Regions from separate parts of the Comamonas sp. C11 genome, predicted to be linked through region 1. Evidence: predicted binding sites of a transcription regulator. Region 1 holds the regulator's gene; the other holds the start of a gene.
What was found. The regulator LexA, encoded in region 1, represses DNA repair genes until DNA is damaged. The targets are predictions, from matches to a motif close to ACTGTATNNNNATACAGT.
Positions count from the first base shown of each region.

Region 1 (7,576 bases):
AAAGGGCCCTGGGCCAGTCCAGGAAAGCGCTGATCGCTATACTTTCCGCATAGTCCGAATAGCATATGTAACGGCTTCGGCACCTGGATTACAACTACAGCAATCGCGTTTGCAGCGGATACATGCCTTCAATTGGCCGCACTTGTGACAGCCTTGACTGAATTGTGTAAGCCTGTGTTGGTCTTGTGCGTGCTATCCTTGCCCGCGAAAAAATACGGCCTGGGAACTACGGACGACCACCCGTCTGCCTGGGCCAGCAAGAATTTCTACTCTCCTCAAGGATTTCCATGAAACTGATTTTGTTGGGTGCACCCGGCGCCGGCAAAGGCACTCAGGCGGCCTTTATTTGCCAAAAGTACGGTATCCCTCAAATCTCCACGGGCGACATGCTGCGCGCGGCCGTCAAGGCTGGCACCCCTCTGGGTCTGCAAGCCAAGGCCGTGATGGACGCCGGCCAGCTGGTCAGCGACGATCTGATCATCAACCTGGTCAAGGAACGCATTGCTCAGCCGGACTGCGCCAAGGGTTTCCTGTTTGACGGCTTCCCCCGCACCATTCCCCAGGCCGATGCCATGAAGGCTGCCGGCGTGAAGCTGGACTATGTGCTGGAAATCGATGTGCCCTTCGACGCCATCATTGAACGCATGAGCGGCCGCCGCAGCCACCCCGCCTCGGGCCGCACCTACCACGTCAAGTTCAACCCTCCCAAGGTGGAAGGCAAGGACGACGTGACCGGTGAAGACCTGGTGCAGCGCGAAGACGACAAGGAAGAAACCGTCAAGAAGCGCCTGGACGTCTACAGCAGCCAGACACGTCCTCTGGTGGACTACTACAGCAACTGGGCCAAGGCCGATGCAGCAGCGGCCCCCAAGTACCGTGCCATCAGCGGCACAGGCAGCGTTGAAGAAATCACCGAGCGCGCTCTGGCCGCTCTGGCTTCCTGATCGCCCAGATCACTCGCGCGTGGAGCCTTGCCGCCTTTTCGCGGCCAGGCATCTCTGGGCAAAAAAGGCCGGTGTCCTCACCGGCCTTTTTTGTTCTTGAAGCTCGTGCTCCCGCCCTTCCGGCCGACATCAGTCCGGTGCGAAAAAGCTGCACCGAGGATGGCATTGGAGCCATCAATATTCATAGCTGCCTGCGCCTACACTCATTGGATTTCAGACCCAAACAGCATAAATACTCTGTATCAATGAAGGCCAGCAGCTCTCATAATAAGAGCATCAACCCAATGCGTGAGGCCAGCCCATCAACTCCAGCATCAGGCTGATTCTGACCTTGGTCGCCGGCAGGCTGCTCACAAGGCTATCTCGCGCTCCCTCGGCCTGCACCACCTGCCCCTCCTCGCACCGGGTCGTGATGCGCAAAGCCATGCCCTGCGCCTGCGCCCAGTCCAGGGCTGGCCCCAGCGCCTCATGGATAGTGCCATTGCCCGTGCCGACCACCACCACGGCACGCACGCCTGCCGAATTCCAGGCCTGCATCACCGCCAGCGCCACGGCGCTGCTGCAGCCCGCATGGCTATGAAGCAGCTCCACCAGGGGCCAGTGATCTGCGGGCGGTAAAGCGATTGCAATGGAGCTGGCCGCAACGACCCGGGGCAGGCCGCCCGTTGCCCAGCGCAGCCGCCCCTCCTCCACCCAGCCCTGCGGGCCGGCGCCACTGCCATCAAAGGCATCCACACGGTAGGGATGCACCTTGCGCACCTGGCGTGCACTGAACACCCGACCCGCCACCACGGCAAGCACACCGCGGCCAGCAGCCTGCGTGTCGGCCGCACAGGCCACGGCATCGCGCAGATTGCCAGGGCCGTCGGCCGAAATCGCTGTCGCCGGGCGCATGGCGCAGGTCAGCACCACGGGCTTTGCCGGGTGCAGAACACATTGCAGAAACCAGGCGGTTTCCTCCAGGGTGTCGGTGCCGTGGGTGATGACAATACCGCTCACATCATCACGCGCGAGCAGCTCGGCACATCGCAGCGCGAGTGCATGCCAGGTCGCGTGATCCATATCCTTGCTGTCCAGCTGCGCCAGCTGCTCCGCCTGCAGCGACGCCGCAGCAACGCCTTCCAGGTCCGGCACGGCCTGCAGCAGCTGAGCCACGCCCAGCTGGGCCGCACGGTAGCCCACACTGGTGCCAGCCTGCTCGGCAACTCCGGCAATCGTGCCACCGGTGCCCAGGATGACGATATTTTTGTCACGTTCCACTTGCAGTCCTCTTCAAACTGATTAAAAATACAGGTACTGGATGAACACACAGTATTCATCATCGATCGATCAAGGAATGCCCATGGACCACCCCAAGCTCACTCCCCGCCAGCAGCAGATTCTGGACCTCATCCAGTCCACCATCGCTCGCACGGGTGCGCCCCCTACCCGGGCCGAGATTGCCAGCACCTTTGGCTTTAAGTCGGCCAATGCTGCAGAAGAGCATTTGCAGGCACTGGCACGCAAGGGCGTCATAGATCTGGTCAGCGGCACATCGCGCGGCATCCGCCTGCGCGCCGATACCGTGCGCACCATCAATGCGGCACGCGGCGCCAGCTTTGCGCTGCCGCTCACGGCCCTGGCCCCGCTGGTGCTTCCCCTGGTCGGCCGCGTCGCTGCCGGCTCGCCTATTCTGGCCCAGGAACATATCGATCAGAGCTATTCGGTCGAGCCCAGCCTGTTTGCCGCCAAGCCCGATTACCTGCTCAAGGTCCGCGGCATGTCCATGCGTGACGCGGGCATCATGGACGGCGACCTGCTCGCGGTACAGGCTACGCATGAAGCGCGCAACGGCCAGATTGTGGTGGCCCGCCTCGGTGACGACGTGACCGTCAAGCGCTTCAAGCGCACGCCTCAGGGCATCGAGCTGCTACCCGAGAACCCAGACTACAAGATCATTCACGTCGATCCTGAAGAGCCGTTCGCCATCGAAGGCCTGGCCGTAGGCCTTATCCGCAACAGCATGTTCATGTAACGGGCAGACGGCGTCCCTCCGTCTATGCAGCGGAGGCACCGAGCCTCCTTCCCTCTCAAGCCCAGGTGGTAGGCGCGAAGCCGTTGAGCTTCGCCCTGGGCGGAGCTTTGCCGAAAGAACGCAAACCTGCCCTTATCCATGCCGCGAGGTCATCAAAAGGAGTTGCCAAATGGGATTCGCCACATCACTGCAGGCTTTGACACGCCTGACCATGAAAAGCCTGCCTGCCACGCTGTCGCCCAATCCGAACTTCAGCTCCGATGACGCAAGCGAAGCCGCTGCAGAGCCCGTATCCTTCACTGCCAATCGTCCAATGGCGAAGCAGATCGGCATCCCTGTCATGCGCGCCAACCGCGGCCGCAGTCGCCTCGGCAGCAATACACTTCGCCCGCAGGCCTTTGCTGCGACCCCAGAGCTTCAATCGCCAATAATCGACCAGTCGACACAAGCTGCTTCTCCACGACTTCTCAAAATCGTGCAGCGAGAACCGCGCAGGCAACCCGAATGTCTGCTGATCTGCGGACGCATGGCCGATGTCTGCGCCGCGCTGGAGCGTATGGCACTCCATGAGCAAACGGCCCCGCAAGTCTGAAAGCACAATGAGGTTTGCCTGCCTGCACTTATGCAGCCCCGAACCCGACCCGAAATAGGCCTGCAGGCAATGCAACAGGGCTTCCATATGCATCCAACAAGAAGCCATCGCAACGCTCTTGGCCCATCGGCCGGCAGATATGGCGCCAGACAACGCTGCCAACAGTGCATAGGCGAAAAACTCGATGTCGCCAAAACAGGCCCTCAGTATTGGCGCCGAACGATCTGGATCGCCATGTAAATTATTTGCTGATGCTCTGCCTGCCCCTGCCCGCCGGAGCGCATTTTGCACAAGCCTCGCAGCCTTCTAAACTCCTTGTCAGGCACGAATATCCGTCAGAACAGATACCCGGATCAGGGTATTGCGGCACCTCTTCGACAGTGGAAACATTCATATACACATGTCAACGAGGGCGTCTTATGAGTGCCTACCGCAAGCTCTTGCAGCACATACAGGCCAAAGACGCCAATGGAGACCTGCGCCTGATTCTGGTCTATCAGAGTTTTGATGAGATCGACATGCCGCATGGCGTCTCCATACGCCCGTCTGCCATTTACTTTGAAACTGCCGATCACCAGGAGGTCAACTGGCTCAATCCACAGCAGTTCGAGATAGAGGCCACTGGCGAAATCCTCAATCGCGTTCCTCCTTCGCCCGAGGAATGAGACGATTCGACGAGACCGCCCCTCGTTACAGAGTCTTACATCCTGTCTGCAACTCTGCTGCATTCAAAAAATTAGGCATTGCGCGGCTCCAGGTATTGGAATAAATTGATTTCCAGGCACATCTTCCGGCATCAGGAGGTTGAACATGTTCAAGCACCTGCTCATTCCCACCGATGGCACCAAACTGTCAGAGGCTGCCGTGCGTGCTGGCGTTCTGCTTGCGCGTGAACAAGGCGCCAAGGTGACCGGCCTGTATGTCATGCCCGATTACCGCGCCATCATCTACGGCGCAGACGCACTGCTGACTTACAACAGCGCAGAGTTCGAGCGCAGTGCCAACAGCGATGCAGATGCGGCTTTGCAGTTCGTTGACCAGATTGCCAGACCTGAAGGCGTACCCTGCAACTTTGTGCGAGTCACCCACGCCTCTGTTTACCAAGCCATTGTTCAGCAGGCGCAGGAATTGCAATGCGACCTGATTTGCATGGCTTCACACGGTCGCAAAGGTATCGGCGGAATTTTGCTGGGCAGCGAAACCCAGCGCGTTCTGACCCACAGCCATGTCCCGGTGCTGGTACACCGGCCTGCCTCAACCGGCAAACATTAAGGAGCCAGAAATATCGAATGGCAGTCCTGCCTGTCGCACGCTCGCCTCGATACAAGGCGGGCACAAGCGACTTGCAAGTCATGGCTGCAAAATGCAGGCCCGCAAGTCAGAAGTTGCTGGCCGCACCCGATGGGGCAACCTGTCAACCGTTCAAACGCGTCAGCAACAGTGCAAGAGCGATAAACGGCGATTGAGGCCAAAGTAACGCCTCTGCCAACTATTCAAATGCATTGACTGTGTGAGCTGCAGAACCGGATCGAGAGGACCCCGAAACTTGCCCGCCTTGCGCGGGCATTTTTTTGGCTGCTAGGCACATCGCTCCGATACTTCTCCCAATCGCTCACGATGCCCAGGCAAGGTGAACAGAATCTGGAGATTCTGCGAGTCCATTTGCTGCACCACGATGGAGCCGTCTTCGTGCAGATAGATCCGCACAGTGTGTTCATCATCCAGATCCCAGTGCGCAACGCTCGTATTCACCCCCCGCCAGCCATGCTCCTCGCACAGCCGACGCCGGCGCAAGGCCTTCAAAAATTCCTGCGAAGCACCAAGCTCTGCATTGGTTTGCACCCAGCTGTCGATCACCAGCTCATAAGCCATCTGCTGCGTATGGCAAGGCTTGGCCAGCTTCATATGCCTGATCCAGGCATCTAGACGGGAGGCAAAAGTGTATTGCAGGTGGTGGGACATGGGCTTTTTTTGAATTCAGTAGTGCATCGGGCCAGATCGCCGCTTGCACATCAAAATCAGAATTTTCCTACGCCCAATTTACCGAAAAGTGCAGCAGAAACAAAATCTACATCACCAAAAGGTTCAGGGTTTAACACTGCTTGATGACTGACCTGAGAGACAACTGGCAACGCGAGACTGGCCAGAGCCACGGTGAACCCTGAGCCTGCACGATGACATATCTCAGGATTGGATAAGCTGGCTCCTGGACGCTTGCCAACTGCTCAGCCACCGCATTGCCAAGTATTTCGGGAGTACCTACCGGTGACTTGCTTGTTGGAATTCAGGCAAGGCGTTTCAGCCCTGCTTTCGATGACTCAGGCCTAGAGCATCGCCATCCGGAAATTCAATGCGCCTCTCTAAAAATTGTCATCATCAGGCAATTTTTACCCTCAAGCCCATACCGGCTCAGGATAGATTTCATTAAAAAAATCTATCTTTTCACTCAGTTACTTAGCACGGCCACTTCATCAAGAAAAGATGACAGCGGCACCGGCAAAGCACCTCCTCGGCGCTTCAAAGAAGCTCACACATCAGATCTGGTCTATCCATTGGCGCGATCTGTAAGTGCCTACATACTTCCTTACATCCTCTTGATACAACATCAGTCAAATGCAATGAAATGTCAGCTCGCAGGTCCTGCGGCAAGTCGTTGAGCAACAGGGAGTTTCGTCATGAGAAAAGTTAATCCTGCCGCCAAGAACGCGAACCGCGCTTTTGTCCGTCTGCACACGTATGTGACCAAGCAATTCGACTGGGATCTCTTCACCAAGGACTACCGGGTAGTCCTGCACACAGACGAGGATGGAGGCGTCACGCTCTACATCGTCAAGGTCTTCGACAAGGATGGACAGCCTGCCGCACTGGGACCAAAGATCCCTAACCAGATTACGTTCTCTTACCGCCAAGCTCCCATCATGTCGGTATGGACAGAGTTCTTCAACGACGGCAAATTCAGTTGGCGCAATGTCTCCTGCCGCTAGGGCGCGGCGGTGGTGGATGGAGGCCCGGCTGTCGGCATAGACACCCGTCGCTGCGCCAGGAGCGCCATCCTGCCCAACACATTCAGGAGAGTTGCATGACCCGCTTCCAACCGATGCTTGCAACTGCTGCCCTGCTCAGTCTCATGACGCTACATCTCAGCAGCAGCTCCATGGCACAGGCCGCCTTTACAACCCCGGGCGGATACACCAACTCCTACAGCGGCCAGATCACGGGCAACGGTATCGTGCAATACGGGCTCGAAACTCGGCCCTTCCAGCGCATGACCGTCACGCTCAACACCAACAACCCATCCAGCCAGATGAACGTCTTCAAGGACGGCTCTGCCCAGCCTCTATGCCAAGGCTCGGCCAACAACAACATCTGCACCTTCCGCATCGAGCGTGGTGCCAGCTACCGTGTGCTGATCTTCCTCACGCGTGAAGCAGCCCTGCGCGGCGAAAGCGCACGCTTCACGCTCACCACCGAAGAAAGCACCTGACGGCCTGACGGCCGTCAAGAGCACCTCAGTCCGTAGCTTGTAAACTGGTTTCAACAGATTCAAAGTGAAAGCCCGTGACACGATATGGAAAACTTTCCCAAAGACATCTACACCGAGCCCACGCCCGATGTGAATACCCTGGCCAACCTCGGTCCCCTCACCGGCATGGCCGGCATCTGGACCGGCAAGCGCGGCCTGGACATCAACCCCAAGGCTGACGGCCCCGAGAAGCAGGCCTTTATCGAGCATATGGAATGCCAGCCCATCGATGCGCAAACCAACGGGCCGCAGCTCTTCTATGGCCTGCGCTACCACACGCGCATCGTCAAGCCCGACGACGTGGAAACCTTTCACGACCAGGTCGGTTACTGGCTGTGGGAGCCTGCCACCGGCAACATCATCCAGACCCTGACCATCCCGCGCGGGCAGACCGCCATGGCCACGGGCAAGACCACGGCCGACGCTACCAGCTTCACCCTCAGGGCCGAGCGCGGCTCCACCGTCAACGGCATCTCCAGCAACCCCTTTCTGGAGCACGCATT
Region 1 covers NZ_CP101743.1:3,472,475-3,480,050, forward strand. The annotation lists gene adk (adenylate kinase) at 288-944, shown strand; gene NOX35_RS15915 (asparaginase) at 1,221-2,204, opposite strand; gene lexA (transcriptional repressor LexA) at 2,287-2,958, shown strand; gene NOX35_RS15925 (hypothetical protein) at 3,128-3,550, shown strand; gene NOX35_RS15930 (hypothetical protein) at 3,970-4,215, shown strand; gene NOX35_RS15935 (universal stress protein) at 4,361-4,822, shown strand; gene NOX35_RS15940 (hypothetical protein) at 5,129-5,512, opposite strand; gene NOX35_RS15945 (hypothetical protein) at 6,226-6,534, shown strand; gene NOX35_RS15950 (DNA breaking-rejoining protein) at 6,630-7,034, shown strand; gene NOX35_RS15955 (FABP family protein) at 7,119-7,576, shown strand, end outside.

Region 2 (7,576 bases), 630 kb from region 1:
CAGCGCCTTGGCGGTCTGGCGCACCACGTCATAGGCCTGATCGTTGGTGGGCGCAAAACCATTGAGCTCGCCACGGTCGCCCCAGGGCAGGCCCTTGATCTCGGCCAGAGCCGCAGCCACTTTCTTCTTGGTGGCTTCGTCCAGATTCTTGCGCCAGGCCATGGGCGACTCGGGGATGTCCTTGGAGTGCCAGATGACCTGGAAGTCCTCGGCCTTCACATGGCCCTTGGCCACGGCCGTCTGGAAGATGGGATCGGCCACGGCCGCCGCATCCACCTTGCCGTTGGCCACGGCCATGATGCTGGCGTCATGCGAGCCCGAGAAGATCACCCGAGAGAAATACCTGTCGGTATCGATGCCCTCGCCCTTGAGGCCGGCCTTGGGAAACAGATGGCCCGATGCCGAGCTGGGATCGACAAAGGCAAAGGTCTTGCCCTGCAGCTGGGGCACGGTGCCCAGGCCCTTGTCCTTCTTGCTGATGATGATGCTGTTGTACGAGCTCTTGCCGGACTTCTTGGCCACGGGAATGGCGAAGGCCTCGGCATTCGCCAGCTGGCTGGCCAGCACATAGGAGAAGGGGCCGAAATAGGCCACGTCGATCTTGCCCGAGCGCATGGCCTCGATCACGCCGTTGTAGTCATTGGCCACAAAGGGCTTGATCTTCAGGCCGGTCTTGGCGGCCAGCTGGTCCATCACCTGCTGGCTGGCGCGCATCATGGCCTGGGCATCCTCGGAAGGGATCAGGCCCACGCGCAGCTCGGTGGGCTGCTGCGCCATGACGCCGGTGGTGGCGGCCAGGGTCAGGCTGGCGACTGCGGCCTTGAGCCATGTTTTGCGGGTCATCGTCACGGAATTCATCCTTTGCATGTGCGTGTGAAGTACAGCTTTTCCGGGCTGCCGTCGCACCGTCATTGCAGTGCGTTGACGCAAATATTAGGGTCGACATATGACTGTCATGTGAAGGTTTCAGAATCAGTTTTGACAGTTTCCATAGATCAAACCTTGAGATGAGATTGGCATGAGCACCGCCCGCTACCGAGCTTTTATCGCCGTGGCCCAGCAAGGCAGCCTGAGCGCCGCCGCCCGCGCCTTGGGACTGAGCCAGCCCACGATCTCCAGCCAGATCGCCACGCTGGAGCGGCAAAGCCAGATCGAGCTCTTCCATCGCCAGGGCTATCGGATGACGCTCACCGGCGCCGGCCACAAGCTCATGACGCTGGCGCAAAAGCTGCTCGCGCTGGAAGCCGAAACCGAGTTCTTTCTGCGCGACTCGGGCCAGCTCAACCAGGGCGAACTCAAGATCGGCGCCGTGGGGCCGTTTCATGTGATCGAGATGGTGGCCGCCTACAGCGCCCGCCATCCCGGCATGAAGCTGTCGATTCGCATGGGCAACTCGCAGCAGGTGCTGCACGATCTGGAGCACTACACCACCGATGTGGCAGTGCTGGCCGGTCTCTATGACAGGCCCGAGCTGCTGGCGCGCGAATATGCGCGCCATGCCATCATCCTCTTTGCCCATATCGATCACCCGCTGGCAAGGCGCGAGCAGGTCGAACTTGGCGAGCTGCACGGCCTGCCGCTGCTGCTGCGTGAGCAAGGCTCGACCACGCGTGCGGCCATCGAAAAGGCTCTGCAGGCGGCCGACGTGAAGCCACGCACCCAGCTGGAGATCGGCAGCCGCGAAGCCATACGCGAGGCCGTGGCGCGCGGCCTGGGCATCGGTGCCGTGTCCGAGGCCGAATTCATTGCCGACCCGCGCTTTCGGCCTGTACGCATTGCCGGCGACCCGGCCAGCACCACCACCTATGTCTATTGCATGAAGGAGCGCAGCGAAAGTCTTCTGGTGCGTTCCTTCCTCAAGGCCATTGAAGGTAGCGCTGCTCCCAATCTGCCTGTACTACTGACCGCTCCAAAACCCTTGATCGCTCCAACGGCCAAGAAGCTGGCGTAATTCGTCAAACCCTCTGCCCCCCTTGCGCCGAGAATTTTTTGACAGCGCTGCCCGGGCACGACAGAACTTTCTCGCCGGGACAGTGCGGCGGCACGGTGCACTGGCACAGCGGCGGCTGCCGGGCAGTCAAAAAACAGAGGAGACAATGATGAAGCAAACCATGCTCTGGAGGGCCGTTGCTCTGGCAACCGGCCTGAGCCTGAGTGCAGCGGCCATGGCGCAGCAAGCGCCCTGGCCCGTCAAGCCCATACGCCTGGTGGTGGGCGGCCCTGCCGGCGGCAATGCCGACTCGCTGGCACGCCTGTTGGCCGACGGCATGCAAAAACAGCTGGGCAAGCCGGTGATTGTCGAGTCCAAGCCCGGCGCGGCCGGCGTGCTGGCCGTCAACGACCTGCTCACCAACGGCAAGGACGCCCACACGTTCTTGCTGATCCAGGGCGGCATAGTCAGCGAGACGCCGCTGGCCTACAAAGTCAGCTATCAGCCCTTCAAGGATCTGAAACCCCTGGCCCAGCTCAGCCGCAACGGTCTGGTGCTGATTGCCAACAAGGACTTCCCGGCCAGCAATCTGCAGCAGCTAGCCGAGCACGGCAAAAAGCAGGCCGACGGACTGGACTTTGCCTCGTATGCCACGGGCATGCGCGGCCATACCTCGGGCATGCTGCTGGGGCAGTTGCTCAATATCAAGATGAAGCACCTGGGCTACAAGGGCTCCCCTCCAGCGCTCAGCGACCTGATGGGCGGCCATGTACCGCTGATGATGGACGGGCTCACCACCGCCCTGCCCCTGATCAAGGCAGGCAAGGTCAAGCCGCTGGCCGTGAACTACCCCACGCGCATGGCGCAACTGCCCGATGTGCCCACCTTCAAGGAACTGGGCTACCCACAACTGGCCGAGGTGAGCTGGTTCGGAGTCTGGTCGCGCCCCGATATCCCTGCCGATGTGCAGGCCAGGGTCAGAGAGATTGCGCTGCAGTATTTCAAGCAGCCCCAGATCGAGGCCAGGCTCAGGGACATGGGCATGGAGTCGGGCACCGACGCGACCCCGGAGGCACTGATGAGCGAACTGCAGAAGGCCTATCAGCGCCAGCAGGCCTTGCTCAAGTCAATTGATTACCAACCTCGGTAAACCGTTCAGGGGCCAAAAGGCCTGGGTCACGCCAGATTCCGGCTTTTTGCAACTGGACAGCCACAGTTCGCTGCATCGACCCACTCCGAGTCGGCGCGCAACAGAACGAGACGAGACATCAGAAAAGACTTTGCTGCGGTGACAGCAAGGAATGATGGTACTGATCGCAGTCCAGATGCACGCGCTCACGGTTCAGCCCAAGCTTGCGGCAGGCCAGTGCAAAGCGTTGCGCCAGCATATCGGCCCAGGCGCCCGTTCCCTTCATGCGCTGGCCAAAGCGGCTGTCGTAGACCTTGCCGTCGGCTCTGCCCGCTTCGCTGATCCCATGCAGATCCCGCACCCGCTCCATCACGCGTTGGGCGCGCTCGGGATAATGCAGCGTCAGCCATTCATTGAACAGCGGAGCCACTTCCCACGGCAGACGCAGTACGGCATAAAAAGCCTGTCTTGCACCGGCCTCGCCGGCTGCGGCCAGCACCTGCTCCATATCGTCGTTCAGGAACGGAATCTGCGGTGCCAGGCTGACGCCGACGGGTATGCCTGCCTCGCTCAGGGTCCGAATCATGCGCAGCCGCCGATGCGGCGCGGCGGCGCGTGGTTCCAGCTGCCGGGCCAGCTCGGGCTGCAAGGTGGTCAGCGTCACATAGACGGCCACCAGATGCTGCTGTGCCAACGGCACCAGCAAATCAAGGTCTCGTTCAATACCACTGCCCTTGGTGACGATGGAAAACGGATGCCTGGCCTGCGCCAGAACCTCTATCACGCGGCGCGTCAACCCGACTTCGCGCTCCACAGGCTGGTAGCAGTCAGTGACCGAGCCGAGCATGATGGGGGCTGCCACATGACTGGACCGGGATAACTCGGCGCGCAGCACCTCGGGCAGGTTCCGCTTGGCAATCAGCCGGGTTTCGAAATCCAGCCCCGGCGAATAGCCCAGATAGCCATGCGTGGGCCGGGCATAGCAATAAATGCAGCCATGCTCGCACCCTCTGTATGGATTTAACCCCAGATGAAAAGGCAGATCGGGCGATTCGTGCCGGCTCAGGGCTGATTTAGCCCGCTCCCACTCCAGTTGGGTGCACCAGGTCTTGACCTCCTCATCCTCTTCGCTTCCTTCATCCTGCTCGGACTTTCCCCAGCCGTCATCGAAGCCCTGGCGCTGCTCCCGTGCAAACCGGTGCGTGATCTGGCTGGCAGCCCCTCGACCCTTGATGAGCTGCACCGGCACATCGGTCCGAATGGACTCCAGTCCAGAGGATGAGGAAAGTTTTTGCATAAGACAACTGTACATAAATACAGTTATTCGTTGCAAGAATTAGGCACTGACCATGGCTGCATTCCGGTCAATACGGCGAGAGTTGATTGAGTCAGATCTAGATAAAAAATGACTGTGCCCATTGTTTTATAGGCATAACACGCTCCATTAACTAGAGCAAGTTCAAAGTCAATCCGCACTCAGTGAGTGCGAGATGGCTTGGCAGTTTGCGATTCAGCGCAGACAATCCCTTCAATGCACCAAGTTGGTGCCTTTCACTGAATGCCTTGGCCCGGACAACACCGTTGCCCGGGCTTTTGTCCGTTTGCGCAACGCCAAAGCGCCAACCACACCATCTCGCAAGGGAGTTACTACATGGAGCGCAAGCCCAATATCACTCTGTCCTCCTTGGACCTGGATCGCATTGAATCGCTGCTGGAAAGGAACAATAGCCAGTTCCCCGGCCGTGATGCACTGGAGGCGGAGCTGGACCGTGCGGATGTACTCGACCCCGCAGAAATACCCGCCAACGTGGTGACGATGAACTCCACCGTGCGCTTCACCATTCTCGAGATCGCCAAGACCAATACACTGACACTGGTCTACCCCAAGGATATGGATGGCAGCGCCGACAAGGTTTCCATCTTTGCGCCGGTAGGCATCGCCCTGCTGGGCCTTTCAGTGGGCGATGAGTTCAAGATGCCCAGCCCTACCGGCCAGGTAACCGTGCGCGTGGATGCGATCGAGTTCCAGCCCGAAAGCGCGGGCGAGCTCCATCGCTGAACCGGCTCACCCAGCAAAAAAGCAGCTCACCGGAGCTGCTTTTTTGTTGCCTGGATCAGACTCAGCGCAAGCCGGCCAGCATGGTGGTCAGCAGACCCGCGCCGATCAGGCCTGCCTGCCAGCGCAGGGCCTGACTCCATGACGAAACATGACGCTCCACCAGTTGGTACAGCGCGTAGCCGGCTGTCAGTGAAAGCACAAAGGCCAGCGGAATGCCCAGCACGGCGGCTGTGACCGAACCGTGCCAGAAATGGTTGACCACTGCGTTGACCAGCAGGCAGATGGAAAAGTGAATCAGGAATACCGAGTAGGAAATCTCTCCCAGGCGACGCAGCGGCGCAAAACCCTGCCAGCGGGCAATGACCTCGGTACGCATGCAAACGATCAGCAGCATCGCGGTCACGCCGGCGAGAAAAATGCGGTCGCGCCACTCATGGACCAGCGCGCCGATGATCAGAGCAGCAATCAGCAGGCCCCAGCTCCAGGCCGTCAGGCGCTTGTCTGCCGCCACTGCCCAGAAGGCCATCATGCCGACGCCATAGGCGCCCATGAAATAAATCGCCCAGACATCAAGGTCTGCATCGAGATTGAAGCTCAGCAACGAAGCTGCCGTCCCCACAACCACCAGCCCCTGCATGCCAGTCACGGCCCAGGGCCACCAGCGCTTCATGGCCGTATCGCCCCAGCGCCTCAGCGCCCATTGCTGCAGCCAGCGCACGCCGGCCAGCAGCAGCACGGTCGCTGCGAACAACTGAAAGTCTATGGACACATACCAGACGCCAGCCGACAGTGACTCCTCGCCCACAATGCCCTGCAGCAGCAAAGCATGGGCCATGAGCTGCCATAGATCGGGGTCGGCAGACACGGACTCGTGGTCGAACCAGGGACGAATCGCCGCAGACACCACAATCGTCACCACCAGCGCCACGGCATAAGGCACGACCAGGCGCACAAAGCGCTTGCCGATCTTGGACCAGGGTGAATCAAACCGCGCCAGCCCCATGGGAGCCAGGCTGGCTGCAGCCAGAAAACCGCCGATCACCAGAAAGATCTGTACAGCCATGCGGGCGTACTCATAGAGCCAGTCAAGCAGGTCGGGCATGACGGGGTGAGCCACATCGGACATGGGACCGTAAAAGGCCAGGTGATGCCAGACGATGGCTGCACAAGCCAGACCCTTGGTGCAGTCGATCAGGGCACTGCGGGAATGAGAGGAAATAGAACTTTGAACCATCAGATCACGGCCGCCTGCAGCCCATGGACTGACCGGCGGCAGGGTGAGTTTGCCCGGCAACAGGCAACGTAAAAAAGCCGACTTAAAACAGGATGGCAATTTTGCGCCGATTCCCAACAATTTGCTGACAGCGTTGCAAGTTTTACGAAACATATCTGCGCAGGCTTCTTGCGCCAAGCATGAAAAAAACAGAGCGATTGCACTCCGGCTTGATTTCCCTGCCCCACTGGAAACCCCGGGCAAAGGCACAATGGAGGCCATGACGCAAGCCAAACCACTGTCGGAGCTGAGCCGACAATTTGTTTCGCATTTCGGCGAGATGGGCAGCCGCTGGGGCATCAATCGCACCGTCGGGCAAATCTATGCCCTGCTGTTCATTTCGCCCGAGCCGCTGAACGCAGACCAGATTGCCGACACGCTGGAATTCTCGCGCTCCAATGTGAGCATGGGGCTCAAGGAGCTGCAGGCCTGGCGGCTGGTTCAGCTGCGTCACCAGCCCGGCGACCGGCGCGAATACTTCCAGGCACCCGAGGATGTCTGGGAAATCTTCAAGCGACTGGCCGAAGAGCGCCGCCGCCGCGAGATCGAACCCACGCAATCCATGCTGCGTGCTGCCATGATGGAAGAAGCCAGCACCGACGAAGAACGCTATGCCCAACAGCGCATGCGCGATATGCACGAGCTCATCGACAAGCTGATGAGCTGGTTTGACGATGTACAGCGTCTGTCGCCAGAGACCGCCATGCAGCTCATGGGTATGGGCTCGGCCGTGACGCGACTGCTGGACCTGAAGGACAAGATTACCGGGCGAGGCAAGTCAGGCACGGAAGCCTGACGCCGACAACTCAGGTGCTGGCCCTGGGCACCAGCCTGAAGCCCAGATCCACACTGGCCTCTCTGACGGTGTCCCCGGCCAGCAATTGCAGCAACATGCTGGCAGCTTTTCTGCCCACTTCATCCCTGGGGGTATGGATGGTGGTCAGAGGCGGCACCATCTGATCACTGCCAGGCAGGTCGTTGAACCCGGCGATCGCCACCTGCTGCGGCACCTTGACCCCCATGCGATTGGCCTCCAGCAATGCGCCTTGTGCAATGTCGTCATTGCAGAAAAAGATGGCATCCACCGTAGTCTGCGCCTTGAGAAGTGTCTCAAACTGCCTTGCACCCAGCGCCAGCGATGAGCGCTCGGGATTGAGAATCTCCAGGCTCTGGTCATACAGGCCG
Region 2 covers NZ_CP101743.1:4,105,116-4,112,691, forward strand. The annotation lists gene phnD (phosphonate ABC transporter substrate-binding protein) at 1-843, opposite strand, end outside; gene NOX35_RS18790 (LysR substrate-binding domain-containing protein) at 1,019-1,951, shown strand; gene NOX35_RS18795 (tripartite tricarboxylate transporter substrate binding protein) at 2,100-3,080, shown strand; gene NOX35_RS18800 (PA0069 family radical SAM protein) at 3,199-4,356, opposite strand; gene rnk (nucleoside diphosphate kinase regulator) at 4,711-5,118, shown strand; gene NOX35_RS18810 (acyltransferase) at 5,180-6,352, opposite strand; gene NOX35_RS18815 (GbsR/MarR family transcriptional regulator) at 6,603-7,187, shown strand; gene NOX35_RS18820 (LacI family DNA-binding transcriptional regulator) at 7,198-7,576, opposite strand, start outside.
Region 2: a site for LexA is predicted at 4,363-4,380, ahead of NOX35_RS18800 (PA0069 family radical SAM protein). Genes of this name have one in related genera too.